3 regions of the Kribbella sp. WER1 genome follow, and region 3 is predicted to be linked to each of the others. Evidence: riboswitches for the same ligand, from Rfam matches in the RefSeq annotation. Region 3 holds a riboswitch; each other region holds the start of a gene.
What was found. Region 3 has a riboswitch for cobalamin ahead of ACXJJ3_RS35915 (ribonucleoside-diphosphate reductase subunit alpha). Riboswitches for the same ligand answer to the same signal wherever they lie in the genome.
Positions count from the first base shown of each region.

Region 1: linked by a shared signal. The riboswitch ahead of ACXJJ3_RS19155 (ABC transporter substrate-binding protein) and the one ahead of ACXJJ3_RS35915 (ribonucleoside-diphosphate reductase subunit alpha) in region 3 are both predicted to bind cobalamin.
Region 2: linked by a shared signal. The riboswitch ahead of metE (5-methyltetrahydropteroyltriglutamate--homocysteine S-methyltransferase) and the one ahead of ACXJJ3_RS35915 (ribonucleoside-diphosphate reductase subunit alpha) in region 3 are both predicted to bind cobalamin.

Region 1 covers NZ_CM135186.1:3,978,369-3,984,464, forward strand. Annotated here, with positions in the region: gene ACXJJ3_RS19135 (hypothetical protein) at 1-110, opposite strand, end outside; gene pdxR (MocR-like pyridoxine biosynthesis transcription factor PdxR) at 174-1,706, shown strand; gene ACXJJ3_RS19145 (FecCD family ABC transporter permease) at 1,699-2,649, opposite strand; gene ACXJJ3_RS19150 (FecCD family ABC transporter permease) at 2,646-3,620, opposite strand; gene ACXJJ3_RS19155 (ABC transporter substrate-binding protein) at 3,697-4,722, opposite strand; cobalamin riboswitch at 4,750-4,937, opposite strand; gene ACXJJ3_RS19160 (hypothetical protein) at 4,947-5,909, opposite strand; gene ACXJJ3_RS19165 (MFS transporter) at 5,923-6,096, opposite strand, start outside.
Region 2 covers NZ_CM135186.1:2,337,840-2,343,935, forward strand. Annotated here, with positions in the region: gene ACXJJ3_RS11475 (DUF222 domain-containing protein) at 148-1,653, opposite strand; gene ACXJJ3_RS11480 ((2Fe-2S)-binding protein) at 1,708-2,391, opposite strand; gene ACXJJ3_RS11485 (CbtA family protein) at 2,388-3,227, opposite strand; gene ACXJJ3_RS11490 (CbtB domain-containing protein) at 3,241-3,456, opposite strand; adenosylcobalamin (AdoCbl) riboswitch at 3,505-3,593, opposite strand; cobalamin riboswitch at 3,632-3,851, shown strand; gene metE (5-methyltetrahydropteroyltriglutamate--homocysteine S-methyltransferase) at 3,902-6,096, shown strand, end outside.
Region 3 covers NZ_CM135186.1:7,347,977-7,354,072, forward strand. Annotated here, with positions in the region: gene ACXJJ3_RS35910 (ribonucleotide-diphosphate reductase subunit beta) at 1-457, opposite strand, end outside; gene ACXJJ3_RS35915 (ribonucleoside-diphosphate reductase subunit alpha) at 454-3,240, opposite strand; cobalamin riboswitch at 3,398-3,565, opposite strand; gene ACXJJ3_RS35920 (DinB family protein) at 3,625-4,203, opposite strand; gene ACXJJ3_RS35925 (Fic family protein) at 4,274-5,539, opposite strand; gene ACXJJ3_RS35930 (class I SAM-dependent methyltransferase) at 5,604-6,096, shown strand, end outside.

The DNA.
Region 1 (6,096 bases), 3.4 Mb from region 3:
CGTTGCAGATCCCGATCGGTGACACCGCCGAGCGTCGGGCGGAGCTGACGGCGGCGGTTGCGGTTCAGGGCGCGGCAGATTGCGGCGATCAGGATCAGGAAGGCGATCATCTTCGGTCCGGTGGGTCGGGGTGGTGGATTCCCATCCCTCCACGGTCGCGCCACAATGGTCCAGTGAACAGGTCCAATCCGGCACCAAGTGGCCGGTCCATAGGCGGTGCGGACTTCCTGCAACTGGATCCGTCCGAGGCGCCGCCCGGCGGTCTGGCCGACTGGCTCACCGAACGCCTTCGCACGGCCATCGCCGACGGACACCTTCCGATCGGCACCCGCCTCCCCGCGACCCGCACCTTGGCTTCCGACCTGGGCATCTCCCGAGGTGTCGTCACCGAGTCCTACCAACGACTGACCGAATACGGCCAACTATCAGGCCAAGGCCGTGCCGGCACCATCGTGGTGGCAGCCCCGCTCCCGCCAACAAGAAGAACAGCAGCGGAGGGAAGCCGCCCAGCAAGGCGTGCAGTTGCTGGTGGAGCAGGTGGTGGCAGCCGGTCAGCACGTGGTGGTCCCGGCCGTGCAGCAACTGGTGGGGTGGTGGGGGCTCCTGGGGTGGAGGTTTTTGATTGGTTGCGAGGGGTCGACGTTCGGGTGGATCTGACGCCAGGGGTGCCGGATTTGGCGGCATTTCCGCGCGCGGCTTGGTTGCGGGCCGAGCGGGCGGTGCTGAGTGATCTGGGGGCTGGGGAGTTCGGGTACGGCGATCCCGCCGGGACCATGGCGCTCCGGCGGGCGGTGGTGGGGTGGTTGGCGCGGTATCGGGGGATTGCCGCCGAGCCGGAGGATCTGATCGTGGTCGCGGGGGTGGCGCAGGCGCTCGCGCTGGTCACGCAGATGCTTCAGCGGCACGGGGTGCACGAGATCGCGGTGGAGGATCCGGGGTCGCTCGGTTCGCGGCAGCATCTGCAGAGCTGGGGGATGGCGACCCCGCCGATCCCGGTGGACGACCGCGGCCTGCAGGTCGACGTACTGCGGAAGTCCGAGGCCGCGGTGGTGATGACGACCCCGGCGCACCATTTCCCGACCGGCGTGGTCCTCGACGGGGAGCGCCGCCGCGAACTCGTCCAGTGGGCGAACGACGGCGGCCTGATCCTCGAGGACGACTACGACGCCGAGCACCGCTACGACCGGCCACCGGTGCCGGCGATCCGGGCGATGCTCCCGGATCAGGTGTTCTACGTCGGCAGCGTCTCCAAGCTGCTCGCGCCGGCGCTGCGGATCGGCTGGATGCTGGCGCCCCCGCAGTACAAGGAGGAACTGATCGCCCGCAAACGGCTCGCGGACCTCGGCAACGCGGCGCTCCCGCAGCTCACCCTCGCGCACCTGATGGAGTCCGGCGAACTCGAGCGCCAGCTCCGGCTGCTCCGCCGCCGGCACCGGACCCGCCGGGACGCGATGGTCGCCGCGATCCGCAACCATTTGCCAACAGCAACCATCCACGGCGCGGCCGCCGGCCTGCACCTGACGATCACGTTCGACGAGGCGGACGACGTCGCGCTCGCCGCGGCCGCGCTGGAGGCCGGGGTGAAGTGCCACCCGCTCTCCTGGCACTGCCAGCTCCCGCACGCCCCCGGCCTCGTCCTCGGGTACGCCGCCCGCACCCCGACCGAGATCACCGACGCGATCGCCACCATCGCGAAGGTCAGCTAGGACGACGAGTCAACAGATACAGCAGGTACGGCGCCCCGAAGAACGCGGTCACCACCCCGACCGGGAGGACCGTCGGCGCGACCACCGTCCGCGCGAACAGATCCGACGACACCACCAGCAACGCCCCGATCGTCCCCGGAACCAGCAACCCGGGCCGCGCCACCAGCCGGCGCGCCAACTGCGGCGCCACCAACGCGACGAACCCGACCGGCCCGGCCGCCGCCGTCGCGAACGCCGCCAACCCGACCCCCAACCCGATCAACGCCCCACGCGCCAACTCGACCCGTCCCCCGAGCGCCCGCGCCAAGTCGTCGCCCAGCTCGAGCAACCGCAGCTGCCGCGTCAGCACCACCGCAGCCGGCGCCCCGACCGCGAGCGTCACCCCGATCAGTACGACATGCGTCCACGACCGCCCGGCGAGACTCCCCGCGAGCCACATCGACGCGCTCTTCGCCGTGTAGATGTCGGCCAGCGTCAGCAGGTACGCCGTCAACGACCCGAGGATCGCCGTCACCCCGACCCCGACCAGCACGAGCCGATTCCCCGACATCCCGTTCCGATAGGCCAGCGCATACACACTGACCGCCGCCAGCAACGACCCGAGCAAGGCGCCGAGCGGGATCCACCCGCTGCCGATCACGGTGATGATCAGTACGGCGGCCAACGCGGCGCCCGCGTTGATGCCGATCAGGTCCGGGCTGACCAGCGGGTTCCGGGCGAGCTGCTGGAAGATCGCGCCGGAGATCGCGAACGCCGCCCCGACGCCGATCCCGACCAGTACGCGGGGCAGCCGGTTGTCGACGACCACGTCGTACGTGATCAAGGTGCCGTGCCCGGACAAGGTCCGCAGTACCTCGGCGAGCGGCAGCGTGTAGTCGCCGCGGGTCAGGGCGTACGCACCCACGACGACGGTCAGCACGGACGCCACCACGCCGACCTTCACAGCGCAGCCATCCGCCGGCGCCGGACCAGCGCGATGAACAGCGGGGCGCCGATCAACGCGGTCACGATCCCGACTTGCAGCTCCGCGGGACGCGCGACGACCCGTCCGGCGATGTCGGCGAGCAGCAGCACGATCGGCGCGAGCAGCATCGACCACGGCAGGATCCGGCGCTGGTCCGGTCCGACGATCAGCCGCGCGACGTGCGGTACGGCGAGCCCGAGGAAGCCGATCGGTCCCGCGATCGCGGTCGCCGTACCGGCCAGCACCACGACCGCGGCGCCGGCGAGGACCCGGACCGCGGCGACCCGGGTACCGAGCGCCTGGGCGAGGTCGTCGCCGAGTGCGAGCTGGTTCAGCGACCGGCCGAGGACCAGCGCGAGAACGATGCCGACAGCAACGAACGGGACGGCCTGGACGACAATCCCGTGGTCGGACAGTGACAACGAGCCGACCACCCAGAAGCGGTACTCGTTCAGCGTCGACAGGTCGAGCAGCGTCGCCGCGGACGTGATCGACCCGAGCAGCGCGGAGATCGCCGCACCGGCCAGCGCGAGCTTCACCGGCGTCATACGGCCGACGGCGCCGACCAGGTAGACGGCCACGGTGGCGACGAGCGCCCCGCCCATCGCGAACCAGACGTAGCCGGTCAGGCTGTGGATGCCGAACACCCCGATCGCCGCGACGACCGCCACCGCGGCGCCGGCGTTCACGCCGAGGATGCCGGGGTCGGCCAGCGGGTTCCGGGTGACGGCCTGCATCACCGCGCCGGACAGCCCGAGCGCGGCGCCGACCAGCAGCCCCGCGACGGTCCGCGGCATCCGCAGGTACCGGACGACGCGGTCGCTGTCGCTGCCGCTGAAGTCCGCGAGCGCCCGGTACACCTCGCCCGGCCCGATCCAGTGCTCGCCGACGCACAGCGACAGCACCACGACGGCCGCCAGGACGACGAGCAGGCCGGCGGCCCGCTTCACTTGACCAGGGCGTGTCTGGTGATTCCGCGCCGTAGCGAGGAGGTGCCGTGCCGGGTGCCCCGCAGTAGGCGGGGAATCACCAGACACGCCCCGGGTCGGGATGCAGGATGTGGCCGAGGTTCTCGGTCGTGTACGCGCCGCGGACGCCGGCCGAGTGGTTCGCGAACAGCCACGGTACGACGTGCTTCGCGCGCACTGCCTTCAGGTTCGCGAACGCCGGATCGACGAGGATCTTCCGGACGTCCGGCTGCGATGCCGCGGGGGTCAGCCCGGCGTCGCAGCACCCGCTGATCAGCACGTAGTCCGGGTCACGCTTGATGAACTCCTCGACGCTGATCTTCACGTTCCGCTTCGAGGTCAGGTCGGCGAACGCGTTCACGCCACCCGCCTGCCGGATCAGGACCGTACCGAAGTCCGGGCCGCCGGACACCGTCATCCCGCCGCCCTCGAGACCCGGGCGGATGATCGCCACCGTCGGGCGCGGCGCGTCCTTCACGGCGCCCTCGACGGCCGCGATCCGCTTCTTCTGGTCGGCGATCACCTGCTCCGCACGGTCCTGGACGCCGAACAGCCGGCCGAGGTCGCGCAGGTCGGCGTACACGTTGTCCATCGAGACCGTCGACGGGTCGATCGCCTCGTCGCCCTTGCCGTCCGCGGTCGGGCAGAGCGGGCTGAAGATCCACGTCTGCACGCCGAGCTCGGCCAGACCCTTCCGGCTGCCGAAGCTCCCGTCGCTGCCGGCCGCGCTGAACACGTCGTTGAACCCGGACAGCACGAAGTCCGGGTTCAGGCTGAGCAGCTCCTCGCGGCTCGGCAGGTTCTTGAAGTACTTCGCCTTCGACTGCGCGGCGGTGTACTCCGGCAGCACCTGGGAGTCCAGGTACGCGGTCCCGACCAGGCGGTCCGAGATGCCGAGCGCGTGCGCCATCTCGATGGCCGGCTGGTACGCCGCGAACACCCGCTTGGGCGGGCCGTCGACGGACACGTCGATCCCGCAGTTCTGCACCGTGGTGGCGGCCGCGGGCTTCTCCGCGGCGGACGGCGCGCAGCCGGCCAGCACACTCAGCGACAGGGCAACAGCAAGCACACGTACGACGGCCATGGGCGGACCGCTCCTCCAGCACCTCGTGGACGGGTCAGCGCCGTGGCCGGTCTCCTGGCTGACGGGTACCGCGTCCACCAGCCTGACCTTCCCAGCCGCTCACACGACCAGTGGTCCCCCTCACGGAGTACGACAGGTGCACATCCCGATCACAGTGGCGAGGGCCGCGCCGGTACTTCACCGGCTTCCCGAACACCACGGCGCGGCCACCCTAACACCCGGCCTCAGTGGGTATAGAGCGACGAAAGCGCGAGCGCGAACTGGGTCATCAGGTCCGGGTTGACCGCGCGGGCCGGCAGCGGGACCAGGTCGACGAGCTTGTTGTCGCCGACCCGGATCGTGGTCCGGCCGGTCGCGGTGTCGATGTACCCCTCGTCGCCGAGCGGGATCGACTGCGAGGTGGCGGCGTTGCGGAGCGGCGCCATCAACGCCTTCGCGTCCGGCTCCCGGCGGACCGACGAGTACAGCACGCTGGTCGCGGTGATCCAGCCGCACACCGGGTCGCCGACCAGGGTCTCCCCGTCGCGGCGGGCCGTCGCCGCGACACCCATCACCTTCTCGGCCGCGTCCGATCCGCGGTCGCACTCCGGCCGGGTGATCTCCAGCGCCGGCACCGACAGCCCCGGCGCCTGCCGGGCGACCTCCTGGCCGATCACGACGTACTTCGCGAGCGTGGCCTGCGGGCCGGTGATCTTGTAGAGCCGGTGGTCGAGCAGGAACACCACGAACTGGCTCGTGCCGTACCCGCCCTCGCCGAGGTTCGCGGCCACGGCCGGCTCGCGCCCGTGCGCGGCGTACGCCTTCCGGGCCGCCGCCAGCGTCGCCGCCGTCGCCTGCAGCACCGAGACGCCGACCCGCAGCACCGGACCGCCCTCGGCGGCGCTGAGGCTCAGCTGGCAGACGTCGTACGACGGGATGTCGATCTCGGCCGGCGGATTCTGCCGGTCGATCTTCACCACCGGCACCGCCAGCGTGGTCCGGACCAACGTCTCGTCCATCCGCTGGCACAACGTGTCGGCCGGAGTCGCGGACGCGGTCGGCGAGGGTGTGTCCGACGGGGTCGCCGACGGAGTGTCGAACCCGCTGACCGAAACCAGCGGCGCCACACTCGGCGCAGTCTCCTGCCCGTGTCCACCACACCCCGCGAGCAGTACGACGGCCAGCCCGGCGGCGATCAGGGTACGCATGATGTGTGTGACTCTAACCGGCGGTGCGGAGTTGCCTTTCGCGGACGGCGTGTTCGTCGGTGCGGGCGTCGTACCGCCAGAACTCGCGGAGCCAGAGCGAGGTGGCGACCACGCCGGCGACGCACATCACCCCGCCGCTGACGATCGCCGTACGGACGCCGGTGAGGTCCGCGACCAGGCCGGAGCG
Region 2 (6,096 bases), 3.6 Mb from region 3:
GCTGTCTCCGTTCTGCGGTTTGGTGTGTGGTGCAGGCTTCGTGGGACACCGGGCCGGAAGGCCCGGAGGCGCGCTCGATGTGTCGAGTGCGGTGGTGAGGACCGGCGCTCGACGGGTTGGTGGGTGTTGCCCGGGCTGGGCCGGGCATCAGATGGTGGCGAAGTGCGGCGGACCGGTAGCGGGGGTCGTGGGCGTGCGCGTGCCCCAGACGGCGAAGCGGGCGGCGGCGGCGAGGGTTGCTTCGTCGGCTTTCCAGCGGCTGGTTGGTGGGGCGGGCGGGTCTGAATCGCCCCGGGGCTTGTCTGGTGGTCTGTTGCCGGGGTGCGCGGGGCAGGTGGGTACGTCGCCTGGCGGCGTGTGCGGGGAGTCGGGTGGTGATTCGGCGACTGGAGCATCGGGATGTGCCAGGAGCGCGTGTGCTGGTGCGGCGACGGGTACCGGGTTGGCCCAGGTTGGGCGTTGCACGTGGACTTTGCCGTTGGTGATGGTGATGGTCCAGCGGCCGGCGTGGAGGTCTACGTGGTGGCGGCGGCACAGCAGCGCCAGGTTGTCGACGGCGGTGGGTCCGCCGTCGAGCCAGGAGATGAGGTGGTGGGCGTCGCACATCACCGGGGGCGCCGCGCAGACGACGCAGCCGCGGTCTCGGGCGTTGAGGGCGTGGCGGATGGCGCGGGTGACGAGGCGTTCGCGGCGGCCGACGTCGAGGGGTTCGGAGTTGGAGCCCAATACCAAGGGGATGACGTTGGCGTCGCAGGCGAGGCGGCGGACGGTGGCGGCGGACAGGTCGTCGCCGTACACCGTCCGACCGGTCCCGGCGCTCTGGCCGGATCCGCCGGGCTGGCCGGAACCGCCGGGCTGGCCGGATCGAGCGGTTGCGTTGGCGGTCGCGGTACGTAGGTCTTCGAGGTCGATCGTCACGGTGATGTTCGCTTTGGCGCCGTGGCCAGGGGTGTCTGTGTCCCACGCATTCGAGGCGACCGTCAGCGCGGTGGTGAGCGCGTCGGCCTGGCGCTTGTCGCGGGCGCGCGGGTCGTGTTCGCCGTCCACGGTCTTGTGGGGGCGGGCGCCGGTGTGGATGACCGCGCGCAGCAGCTCGGCGTTCTCGTTGGCCAGGTAGCCGCGGAACTTTACGCCGTTCTCTGCATTGGTGAGAGTCAAAGACTCGCGCTGGTAGGCCTTCTGCTCTTCGGGTTCGGGGCCGTCGGAGTCCAGGAGGTTGCAGAGCTGCTTCGCGGCGGTGCGCAGCTCGTTCGGGGACAGGTGCGCGGCCAGCCCGACGAGTTGTTCCTCGGCGATGTCGAGGTCTTCTACTGGGACGCGGGTGCGGACGCGTTCTAGTTCGGTGACGATCGCCGACGCATGGCCGGTTTGCAGGGTGTCGAGGGCGGCGGCGACTGTCTTGTATTTGGGGAGCGCGCGGGCCAGGCGGACGTCGCGCCAGACCTCCGGGCGGTTGCGGTGGTGGCGGAAGGTGAGGAGCTCGACGGTGTCGCGGGCGCCGAGGTCCTGGGCGAGGCCGGATTCTTCGGCGCGGGCGATGAGTTGGAGGCGGAGAGACTCCAGGCGGATGATCTCGGCGTTCACCTGGTCGAGGGCAGGCAAGACCTCATGGTTGCCTAGAGCAACCACTGGGCGTCCGCCGAGAATGTCCATGCCAAGACTCTAGCCGCCACGTCCGACAGTTTTCAAAGCCGATTCCCCTTATTTTCAAGGGAAAGAGTTATCCACAGATTTGGCCAGCACGCAGTCGCCGCAGAGGGGGCCGTTGTGGTCGGGGGCGGCGCGGTAGATGAGGCAGCAGCTCCGGCGGCGGAACGGGTCGGTGGTGTGGGCGTCGCGCAACGGTTCGACGGCGAGGAGGGTGTTCGCGACGCTGCGGGCGCGGGCGGCGAGCGCCGGGGCCGCGTTCGCGAGGGCGGTGGCAGCACCGTTGACCGCCGACGCGACGTTGCCGGTGAGGATGTGGGACGACAGGTCGAACGCCTGGGCGATCGCGGGGATCGGGCCGTCGAAGAGGGCCGTATGCAGATCGCCGCCGGCCGGGATCGGGGGCAGCGAAAGCGGGAACGCGCCGCCGAGGACCGGCTGCCAGTACAGCTGGTCGAGGGAGAGCGCCGGTACGCCGCGGTCGAGGACGGCGGCGGCGAGCGCGGGCGAGATCAGGCGGGCGACCAGGCCGAGGTGCGTGACCGACGCGGCCACGCGGACCTCGACCGCCTCGGCGGACCGGCCGCTCACCGTCCCCAGGTAGTAGCGGGTCCGGGCGATGCGGTCCCGCAGGACCGACGGGTTGTCGACGAGCTCGGACATCCGGCGCCAGGGCGGTTCCGGCGCCGAGCCCGTGTGCTGCTCGACACCGAAGAACGGCCCCAGCTCCGCGAACAGCGTCACGCCGTGCTCGCGACCGGTGCGGGGGTGCGGAGCAGCCGGTCCGCGAGCGGGCCGAACACCAGGCCGATCACGCCCCAGAGCAGGACCTGCGCCCCGACGGAGTACAGCCGGAACGCGGACAGCAGGTCCGCGTCGAAGCCCGGGTAGACGATGGTGCCCTTGTCGTCGGTCAGCGGCCGCGGGGTCTCGGTCGCGTGCCGCCCGTACTCCTGCACGTTCGCGGCGAGATGCCCGAGCGACGGCAGGAGGGCCATCACGACACCGATCAGCACGACGTACGCCGCGAGCGCGACGAGGGTGGCGTTCCAGTTGCCGAGGCGCGGCTGCAGGCGCTTGCCCAGGGCAACGGCTCCGAGCAGGAACAGCACCGAGCAGACCACCATCACCAGGTACAGGTTGCCGCGGTCGTGGATCGTGGCCTCGTGGCCGATCGCCGGCGGGTTCGCCGGGTACTTCAGAAACGGCACCAGGTAGAAGCCGAGGAAGCCGCCGGCCGCGACCAGCATCGCCAGCGTCCGCGGGCGGAGCCTGCCGACCCGGCCGAGACAGATCGTGTACGCGACCGCGAACAGCGCGCCCATCGCGACGCCGAACAGCACGAGCCCGGCGCCGATCCCGAGGTTCGCCTGCAAGGTGCGGCTGAAGATGTCCGGTCCGGCTGCTTCGATGGGCAGTCCGGCCGCCTTGTCGAGGGCGTCCTGCGCGGCGTCGCGGCCGGTCTCGTAGTCGATCGCGGCCTGGATCTGCGGCTCGGCGAAGATCCGCGCGAAGACGAACGCGGCCAGGCCGCCCGCTCCGCCGGCCAGCAGGCCGCGGAGGATCAGTTTGTGCTCCATCAGTTCAGCGAGCTCAGTGGCAGGGGAAGCCGAGGAAGTGCCGTGCGTCGTGCACGAACTCGTGGATGTGCGTGTCCTTGCCGAAGACCGAGTACGCGCCCTGGTCGACGCCGATGAAGTAGTACACCAGGAATGCCAGGAACGCCGTACCGACCAGCCAGAGAACGGCCTTCGAGACCGGGAGGACGACCGGGGTCGACGCGGTCGAGGGTGCAGGCAGATTACTCACGTGGAGCCTCCTTCAGGGGATCGTGCGTCCCGCTACCGGTGGAGCGTCGTGACGGCGAAGTATCTGACTTACCGGACCTGTCCGGCTCACAGTGGCGCGACCGTGCCGAATTCCCATCGGCTTCCTTGCGCCGTCACTCATCCCGGAGCGTACAGGGTTCCCTGCCGACCTGCACTACCCTGGCGAGTGCAGCTGGTTCGACCTGGCCGCCAGTCAGGCCGTCGCAAGAGGGAACCCGGTGGGAATCCGGGACTGCCCCGCAGCGGTGAGTGGGAACGACCGTCGTCATCGAGCACTGGGCGGGTATGCCTGGGAAGCGACGACCAGTAGGTGTCCGGGGAACCAGACCGGACGGGCCCGCGAGTCCGAAGACCTGCCACTGCCCGCGCACACCCCTGTGTGTGCGGACTCACACCGGGACGGACTCGCGAAGGAGAGTTTCCCCATGACTGCACGTTCCACCGTGTACGGGTACCCGCGCCAAGGCGGGAATCGTGAACTGAAGAAGGCCGTCGAGGGCTACTGGAAGGGCGCCGTCGACGCCGACGGACTGCGCCGTACCGCCGCCGAACTGCGGGCCGCGAACTGGGCCCAGCTGGCCGCCGACGGGATCGACGAGGTGCCGACCGGCGACTTCTCGTACTACGACCACGTCCTCGACACCACCGTGATGCTCGGCGCGATCCCCGAGCGGTACCGCGACGCCGTCGCCGCCGACCCGCTGGACGGGTACTTCGCGATGGCCCGCGGCAGCCAGGACCTGGCACCGCTCGAACTGACCAAGTGGTTCGACACCAACTACCACTACCTGGTCCCCGAGCTCGGCCCGGACACGACGTTCACCGCCGACTCCGGCAAACAGGTCGCCGAGCTGCGGGAAGCACTCGCGCTGGGACTCACCGCGCGGCCCGTCCTGCTCGGCCCGATCACCTATCTCCTGCTGTCCAAGCCCGCAGGAGGCCTGACCGGCACGTTGTCGCTGCTCGGCAAGCTCCTACCGGTGTACGCCGAGATCCTCGCGGACCTGCGCGCCGCCGGAGCCGAGTGGGTGCAACTCGACGAGCCCGCGCTGGTCCAGGACCGAACTACCGCCGAGCTGGAGGCCGCTGCCTCGGCGTACGCAACACTCGGCGGGCTGACCGATCGGCCGAAGCTGCTGGTGGCGTCGTACTTCGACCGCCTCGGTGCGGCGCTGCCCATGCTGGCCGACTCGCCGATCGAGGGTCTGGCCATCGATTTCACCGGTCCGGCAGCCGCGAACCTCGCCGATCTGGCCGCGACGCCCGCGGTGCGTGACAAGAGACTGGTCGCCGGTGTGGTGAACGGCCGGAACGTCTGGGTCAACGACCTGCCGGCGTCGCTGTCGATCCTCGCGCAGGTGATGGGCCTCGCGGGGCAGGTCGACGTGGCGGCGTCCTGCTCGCTGCTGCACGTACCGCTGGACGTCGACGCCGAGCCGGACCTGGATGCCGAGGTCCGCCCGTGGCTCGCGTTCGCCCGGCAGAAGACCCGCGAGATCGGGCTGCTGAAGCGCGCTCTGACCGACGGCACCGAGATGATCACCGCCGAGCTCGACGCCAACCGCACGACGCTCGCGGCCCGGGCGTCCGCACCGCTGACCAACGACACCGCGGTCCGCGCGCGGGTCGCGGCGGTCACACCGGCCGACAGCCGCCGTACGTCGCCCTATGCCGCCAGAAGCGCCGCACAGCAGGTGAAACTCGGACTACCGTTGCTTCCGACAACTACTGTCGGGTCGTTCCCGCAGACCGCCGAACTGCGCCAGGCGCGGGCCGACCTGCGGGCCGGCCGAATCGATGGCCGGCAGTACGAGGAACGGATCGAGGCCGAGATCCGCGACGTGCTGAACTTCCAGGAGAAGGCGGGCCTCGACGTGTTGGTGCACGGCGAGCCCGAGCGCAACGACATGGTGCAGTACTTCGCCGAGCAGCTCGACGGGTACCTCGCCACGCAGCACGGCTGGGTCCAGTCGTACGGGACGCGCTACGTCCGGCCGCCGGTGCTGTTCGGCGACATCTCCCGCCCGGAGCCGATGACCGTCCGCTGGTGGGCGTACGCGCAGCTCAACACCGACCGCCCGGTGAAGGGGATGCTGACCGGGCCGGTGACGATGCTGGCCTGGTCGTTCGTCCGCGACGACCAGCCGCGCAGCGAGACCGCGCGTCAGGTCGCGCTGGCACTGCGCGACGAGGTCAACGACCTGGAGGCCGCGGGCGCGCTCGTGATCCAGGTCGACGAGCCCGCGCTGCGCGAGACGCTGCCGTTGCGGACGGGCGACCGCGCCGCGTACCTGACCTGGGGTACGGACGCCTTCCGGTTGACGACCAGCGGCGTACGGGACGAGACGCAGATCCACACGCACATGTGTTACGTCGAGTTCGGCGAGATCCTCGACGCGCTCGACGACCTGGACGCCGACGTCGCGAGCCTTGAGGCGGCCCGCTCGCATATGCAGGTTGCCCGCGAGCTGTCCGACGCCGGTTACCCGCGCGGCGTCGGGCCCGGCGTGTACGACATCCACTCCCCGCGTGTCCCCGGTACGCCGGAAGTCGTGTCGCTGCTCCGCAAGGGCCTCGACGCGATCCCGGCCGAGCGGCTGTGGGTCAACCCGGACTGCGG
Region 3 (6,096 bases):
CCTTGTCGGAGATCGACGGGACCTCGCGGTACATGTTGAACAGCTCGCCCTCGTCCAGCCCGAGCGAGGTGCAGATGTACTGGAACGTGTGCGTGTGCACCGCCTCCTCGAACGCCTGGCGCAGCAGGTACTGCCGGCATTCGGGGTTGCTGAGCTGGCGGTAGACCGCCAGGACGATGTTGTTCGCGACCAGGGACTCCGCGGTGGCGAAGAAGCCGAGGTTGCGCTTCAGCATCAGCCGCTCGTCCTCGGTCAGGCCGTCCTTCGACTTCCACAGCGAGATGTCGGCCTGCATGGAGACCTCGGTCGGCATCCAGTGGTTGTTGCAGGCGTTCAGGTACTTCTCCCAGGCCCACGTGTACTTCAGCGGCAGCAGTTGGTTCACGTCCGCGCGGGCGTTGATCATCGCCTTGTCGGCGACCTCGATCCGGGCTGCTCCAACAGAAATCGTGCTCACTGGCAGGCCTCGCAGTCGGGGTCGTCGAGGGAGCACACGGCTCCGGTGGGTTCGGGAAGGGCGACGGCGACCGCGTTGAGCCGGCCGTCGGTGCCCTGCAACGTGGACTTCTCCACATGGGTTGCTGACTGGGAGCGGAGGTAATACGTCGTCTTGAGCCCGTACCGCCAGGCGTTCCGGTACAGCTCGTCGAGCGCCCGCCCGGACGGCTTGGCCATGTACAGGTTCAGCGACTGCGCCTGGTCGATCCACTTCTGCCGCCGCGAGGCAGCCTTCACCAGCCACAGCGGGTCGATCTCGAACGCCGTCGCGTAAAGCTCGCGCAGGTCCGCGGGGATCCGCTCGATCCCGGCCAGCAGCCCGTCGTGGTACTTCAGGTCCGACACCATCACCTGGTCCCACAGCCCACGCGCCTTCAGGTCCGCGACCAGGTACGGGTTCGCGACCGTGAACTCGCCGGACATGTTCGACTTCACGAACAGGTTGCTGTACGTCGGCTCGATCGACTGGCTCACGCCGCAGATGTTCGAGATCGTCGCGGTCGGCGCGATCGCCATCACGTTCGAGTTCCGCATGCCGTCGCGGAGCACCTTCTGCCGCAGGGCGTCCCAGTCCAGCTGCGCGCTGTCGTCGACGATCACGTCACCGCCGCGGGCGTCCCGCAGCAGGCTCAGCGAGTCGATCGGCAGCACACCCTTGCTCCACAGCGAGCCGTCGTACGACGAGTACCGGCCGCGCTCGGCGGCGAGGTCGCTCGACGCCGCGATCGCGTGGTAGCTGAGCTGCTCCATCGAGCGGTCCGCGAACTCGACCGCGGCGTCCGACGAGTACGGGATCCGGAGCTTGAAGAGCGCGTCCGCGAACCCCATCAGGCCGAGGCCGACCGGGCGGTGCCGCTGGTTGGCCCGCTCGGACTCCGGGGTGGTGTAGAAGTTCACGTCGATCACGTTGTCGAGCATCCGGACCGCGGTCGTGACCGTGTCCCGGAGCAGTTCGGCGTCGAGCCCGTCGGCGGTCAGGTGCGCGACCAGGTTGACCGAGCCCAGGTTGCAGACCGCGGTCTCGTCGACGGTGGTGTTCAGCGTGATCTCGGTGCACAGGTTCGACGAGTGCACGACGCCGTCGTGCTGCTGCGGCGAGCGCAGGTTGCAGGCGTCCTTGAACGTGATCCACGGGTGCCCGGTCTCGAACAGCACGGTCAGCATCCGCCGCCACAGGTCGACGGCCTTGACCCGCTTGAAGACCCGGACCTCTCCGCGCTCCGCGGCCTCCTCGTACGCCGTGTATGCGGCCGCGAACGCCTCGCCGAACAGGTCGTGCAGGTCCGGCACCTCGTCCGGCGAGAACAGCGTCCAGTCGCCGCCGGCCTCGACCCGCTGCAGGAACAGGTCGGGCACCCAGTTCGCGGTGTTCATGTCATGCGTCCGCCGCCGCTCGTCCCCGGTGTTCTTCCGCAGATCGAGAAACTCCTCGACGTCGATGTGCCACGTCTCCAAGTACGCACACACTGCGCCCTTACGTTTTCCACCTTGATTCACGGCGACTGCGGTGTCGTTGGCGATCTTGAGGAACGGGACGACGCCCTGGGACTCGCCGTTCGTGCCGCGGATCTTGGCGCCGATGCCGCGGACCGGGGTCCAGTCGTTGCCGAGGCCGCCGGAGTACTTGGCGAGCAGGGCGTTGTTGCGGATGCCGGTGAAGATGCCGGACAGATCGTCCTGGACGGTGGTCAGGAAGCAGGACGAGAGCTGCGGGCGGGTGGTGCCGGAGTTGAAGAGCGTGGGGGTCGAGGACATGAAGCGGAACGAGCTGAGCAGCCGGTAGAACTCGATCGCGCGGCCCTCGCGGTCGTCCTCGCGCAGTGCCATCCCCATCGCGACCCGCAGGAAGAACGCCTGTGGCAGCTCGTAGCGCACCTTGTCGATGTGCAGCAGGTAGCGGTCGTACAGCGTCTGCAGGGCGAGGAACGTGAAGTTCAGGTCGGCCTCGGGGTCGATCGCGGCGGCCAGCCGGTCGAGGTCGAAGGTGGCCAGCTCGGGGTCGAGCTGCCCGGCCTCGACGCCGACCGCGATGTAGCGCGCGAAGTAGGTCTTGTACGCCTCCCGCATGTCGGCCTGGCTGGCCTGCCGGGGCTCGCCGTGCACCCGGCCGAGCGCCTCGCGGCGGATCTGGTCCAGCAGCAGCCGGGACGCGGCGAAGCTGTACTGCGGCTCGGTCTCGACGTACGACCGGGCGGCCATCACCAGCGCGAGCTCGACCTCGTGCTGCGCGATGCCGTCGTAGCAGGCGCCGAACGCCTCGTCCAGGATCAGCTCGGGGTCGACGGAGTCCAGACCGGCGGCGGCCTCGGCGACCACGATGCGGAGCCGGTCGACGTCCAGTGGGGACCGGCTGCCGTCGGCCGCGCGGACGGTCAGCGCGGGCCGGTCGGTGACGCCGGACGGGTCGGCGGGTGTGCGGGCCTTGGTCCGCTCCTCGCGGTACAGCACGTAGGCGCGGGCGACCTGGTGCTCACCGGCGCGCATCAGCGCCAGCTCGACCTGGTCCTGGATGTCCTCGACCTGCACGCTGCGGCCGGCGTCGCCGCGGCTGGTCAGGGCGCCCACGACCCGGCCGGTCAGGTCGGCCACCAGGTCACGGACCCGATGGGTGGTGCCGGCGTCGGCGCCCTCGACGGCGAGGAACGCCTTCGATACCGCGACGGAGATCTTGGTGACGTCGAACGGAGTACTGCTGCCGTCCCGGCGGATGACGGTCAGCTCGACAGCCGCGCCCGTCTCCACAGGTGAAGAAGAAGCAATGGTCACTGGTGTGCGCTCCAGAAGAGTTCGAAGACCCGGTGCCACGCGAGCAGGCGCACGACGGGACCGGCAACACCGGCCGGGAACTCTGCCGTCACGCCCTGCGACCCACCCGCGAGGTCTCGGACCGCGTGCACCGGCGGTACACGCACCGGTGGCAGGTATCCGGACTCGCCGGCACGCCTGGAGGACGTGTCCGCTCACCGTTGCGGGGCAGTTCCGGACTCGCACCGGATTCCCCTGTTGCCTCAGAGTCACCCACATGTTGTGGCGTTGGCCACCCTGAACCACCAGCAGTAGTGATGTTAGAGGGATTGAACTAGATCTTGTGGGAGCGCCGCGCCGCGTGTCGCACATCTTGTGTCCTCACGCCGCGACCGCGTACAGGTCCTGGAGCGTCATGATCTCCGAGCCGTGATGGATGAGCTCCCGGTTCAGCCGCAGGACGACGTGCCCGAACGGTTCGGCGGCGTCCAACTCGTTCGCCTGGCTGAGGCCGACGGTCATCGCCTCGCTCTCGTCCAGGTCGGCGATCGCCTCCTGCCAGGCCTCCACCCAGTACGTCAGCCAGGCGACGGCGTCCTGCGCGTTGCCGTGCAGCGTGATGTCCGCGCGGCCCTGCCGGCTCGCCCCGAACGTCCACTCCCAACGCTCGAAGAACGTCTCGGTCAGATGCGCGATCAGCCAGGCGATCGTCCGCGGGCCGCGATGGTCCGGCTCGTCCGGCCACTGGGCCACCCATTCGCCGGAGCCAAGTGGCCGGTACCGCCCGGCGTAGTGCCGGCGGACCACGGTGAGCGCCTCGCTGCTCGGTCTCCAGAAGTACTGCTCGTCGGTCAGTTGGGCGAGGCGTCCGGACAGCACCATCCAGCTGAACCCCAGCTGGCCGCGCACCATTGCCATCGCCGACGGCCGGTGCAGGATGTCCCAGTCGAACGCCGCCATCTCAACTCTCCCCGGTACGATCGAACATGTGTTCGAATTCTTGCTCGACCTCGGAGGGAAAGTCAAACCGCTAGTGTGTCGGTTCTGGCCTCGCCGGAACGGGTCTGCTAGGCGGTTCGATCCGGGTGTCCGCGGCCGGGCTCGCGAACCGGCGTTCCAGCAACGTGAACGCGTCGATCAGCTCCGGCGCCTCGTAGACCCGGTTGCGTCGGCCGTCCGTGAGCTCCCGCAGTACCCCTGCCTCGACCAGGCGGGTGAGCCCCTGGTTTGCGGCCTGCTGGGAGCGCTCGATGAGCCGCGCCGCGGCCGCGAGGGTCAGCACCGGCGCGGCCGGAAGCGCCTCGATCAGCAGCTCGGCCGCGGAGCCCGCCCGCAGCGGGGCGGCCCGGTCCCGCCAGGCGGTCTTGAGGTCGGAGGTGGTCCGCTCGAAGCGAGCGGCCTCGGCGGTCGCGTAGGTGCACGCCGTCGCGAACATCCGCAGCCACGGGTTCGCTGCCGTACGGGCCTTCGCGATGCTCGGGCGCCCGACGTACCGGAAGGCGGTCAGTGCGTCGACGTACTCGGTGGCGTGGGTGGCGAGGGCGAGCGAGACCGGCGGGACGGTCCGGGTGACCAGCCCGTCCGCGCGCAGGATCAGGTGGATCAGCGCGCGCCCGGTCCGGCCGTTGCCGTCGGCAAACGGGTGGATCGTCTCGAACTGCGCGTGCGCGATCGCGGTCTTCGCCAGCACTGGCAGCCGGGACTCGCGGACGAACGTCATCAGGTCCGCGAGCAGGTCCGGGATCAGCTGCGCGGGCGGCGGCACGTAGTACGCCTCCGCGGGGGAGCGGCCGCCGATCCAGTTCTGCAGGTAGCGGATCTCGCCGCCGTACTCCGGGGTCGGCGAATGGGCCATCAACCGGCGGTGCGCCTCCAGCACGTGGTCGACCTCGAGGCTCTCGCCGGCCTGCACGGACTCGGTCACCCAGGTCATCGCGTCGACCGCGCCGAGCACCTCCTCGGCGGTCACGTCCCGGATCCGGTCCCGCAGTACGTCGGCCTTCAGTAGCCGGCGCGCGCCGACGACGAGACCCTCGATGTGCGACGAGCCGACCGCCTCGGCGCGCAGCAGCAACCGGGCGAGCGCCTCGCTGTTGGTGAGTACTGCGGCGGTCGCGTCCAGCCGGGCGAGGTCGCCGGCCGCGTCCTCGAGCAGCGCGAGCACGTCGTCGGGCAGGTCGAACTCGCGCCCGGTCAGCGGATCCGGCAGATACAGCTCGTACGACCCGCCGAGGCGCTCCGCTCGGGTGAACCCGTCGGGGTGCCCGGGCCAGCGGTGCAACTCGACCCTCGCCATTCCCTTATTCAAGCTTATTCACAAACCTTGAACAAGAGCTGGGGATCAAGCAGACTGGTCGATCGTGGACGCGCAGACGCAGCAGATGGTGGCCGCCAACCAAGCCGACTGGGACGCCCGCGCGCCGCTGCATGCGGCGAGCGCGTTCTACGACCGGCCCAGCGAATACTGGTTCGCCGACTACGAGTGGGCGGACCTCGGCCCGCTGGAGGGCCGGGACGTACTGCACCTGCAGTGCCATCTCGGCACGGAGACGATCGAGTTCGCCCGCCGCGGCGCGCGGACCAGCGGCCTCGACCTGTCCGAGCAGTCGCTGGCGGCGGCCCGCCGGATCGCCGCCGACGCCGGCGCGGGCGTCGAGTACGTGCACGCCAACGTGTACGACGCGGTGCAGGCCGTCGACGGTCGGCAGTTCGACATCGTCTATACCGGCAAGGGCGCGCTCTGTTACCTTCCGGACCTCGAGCAATGGGCGGAAACCGTCCGCGACCTACTGAAGCCCGGCGGATTCCTGTACGTCGTCGAGTTCCACCCGCTGCTCAACGCACTCCGCGAGG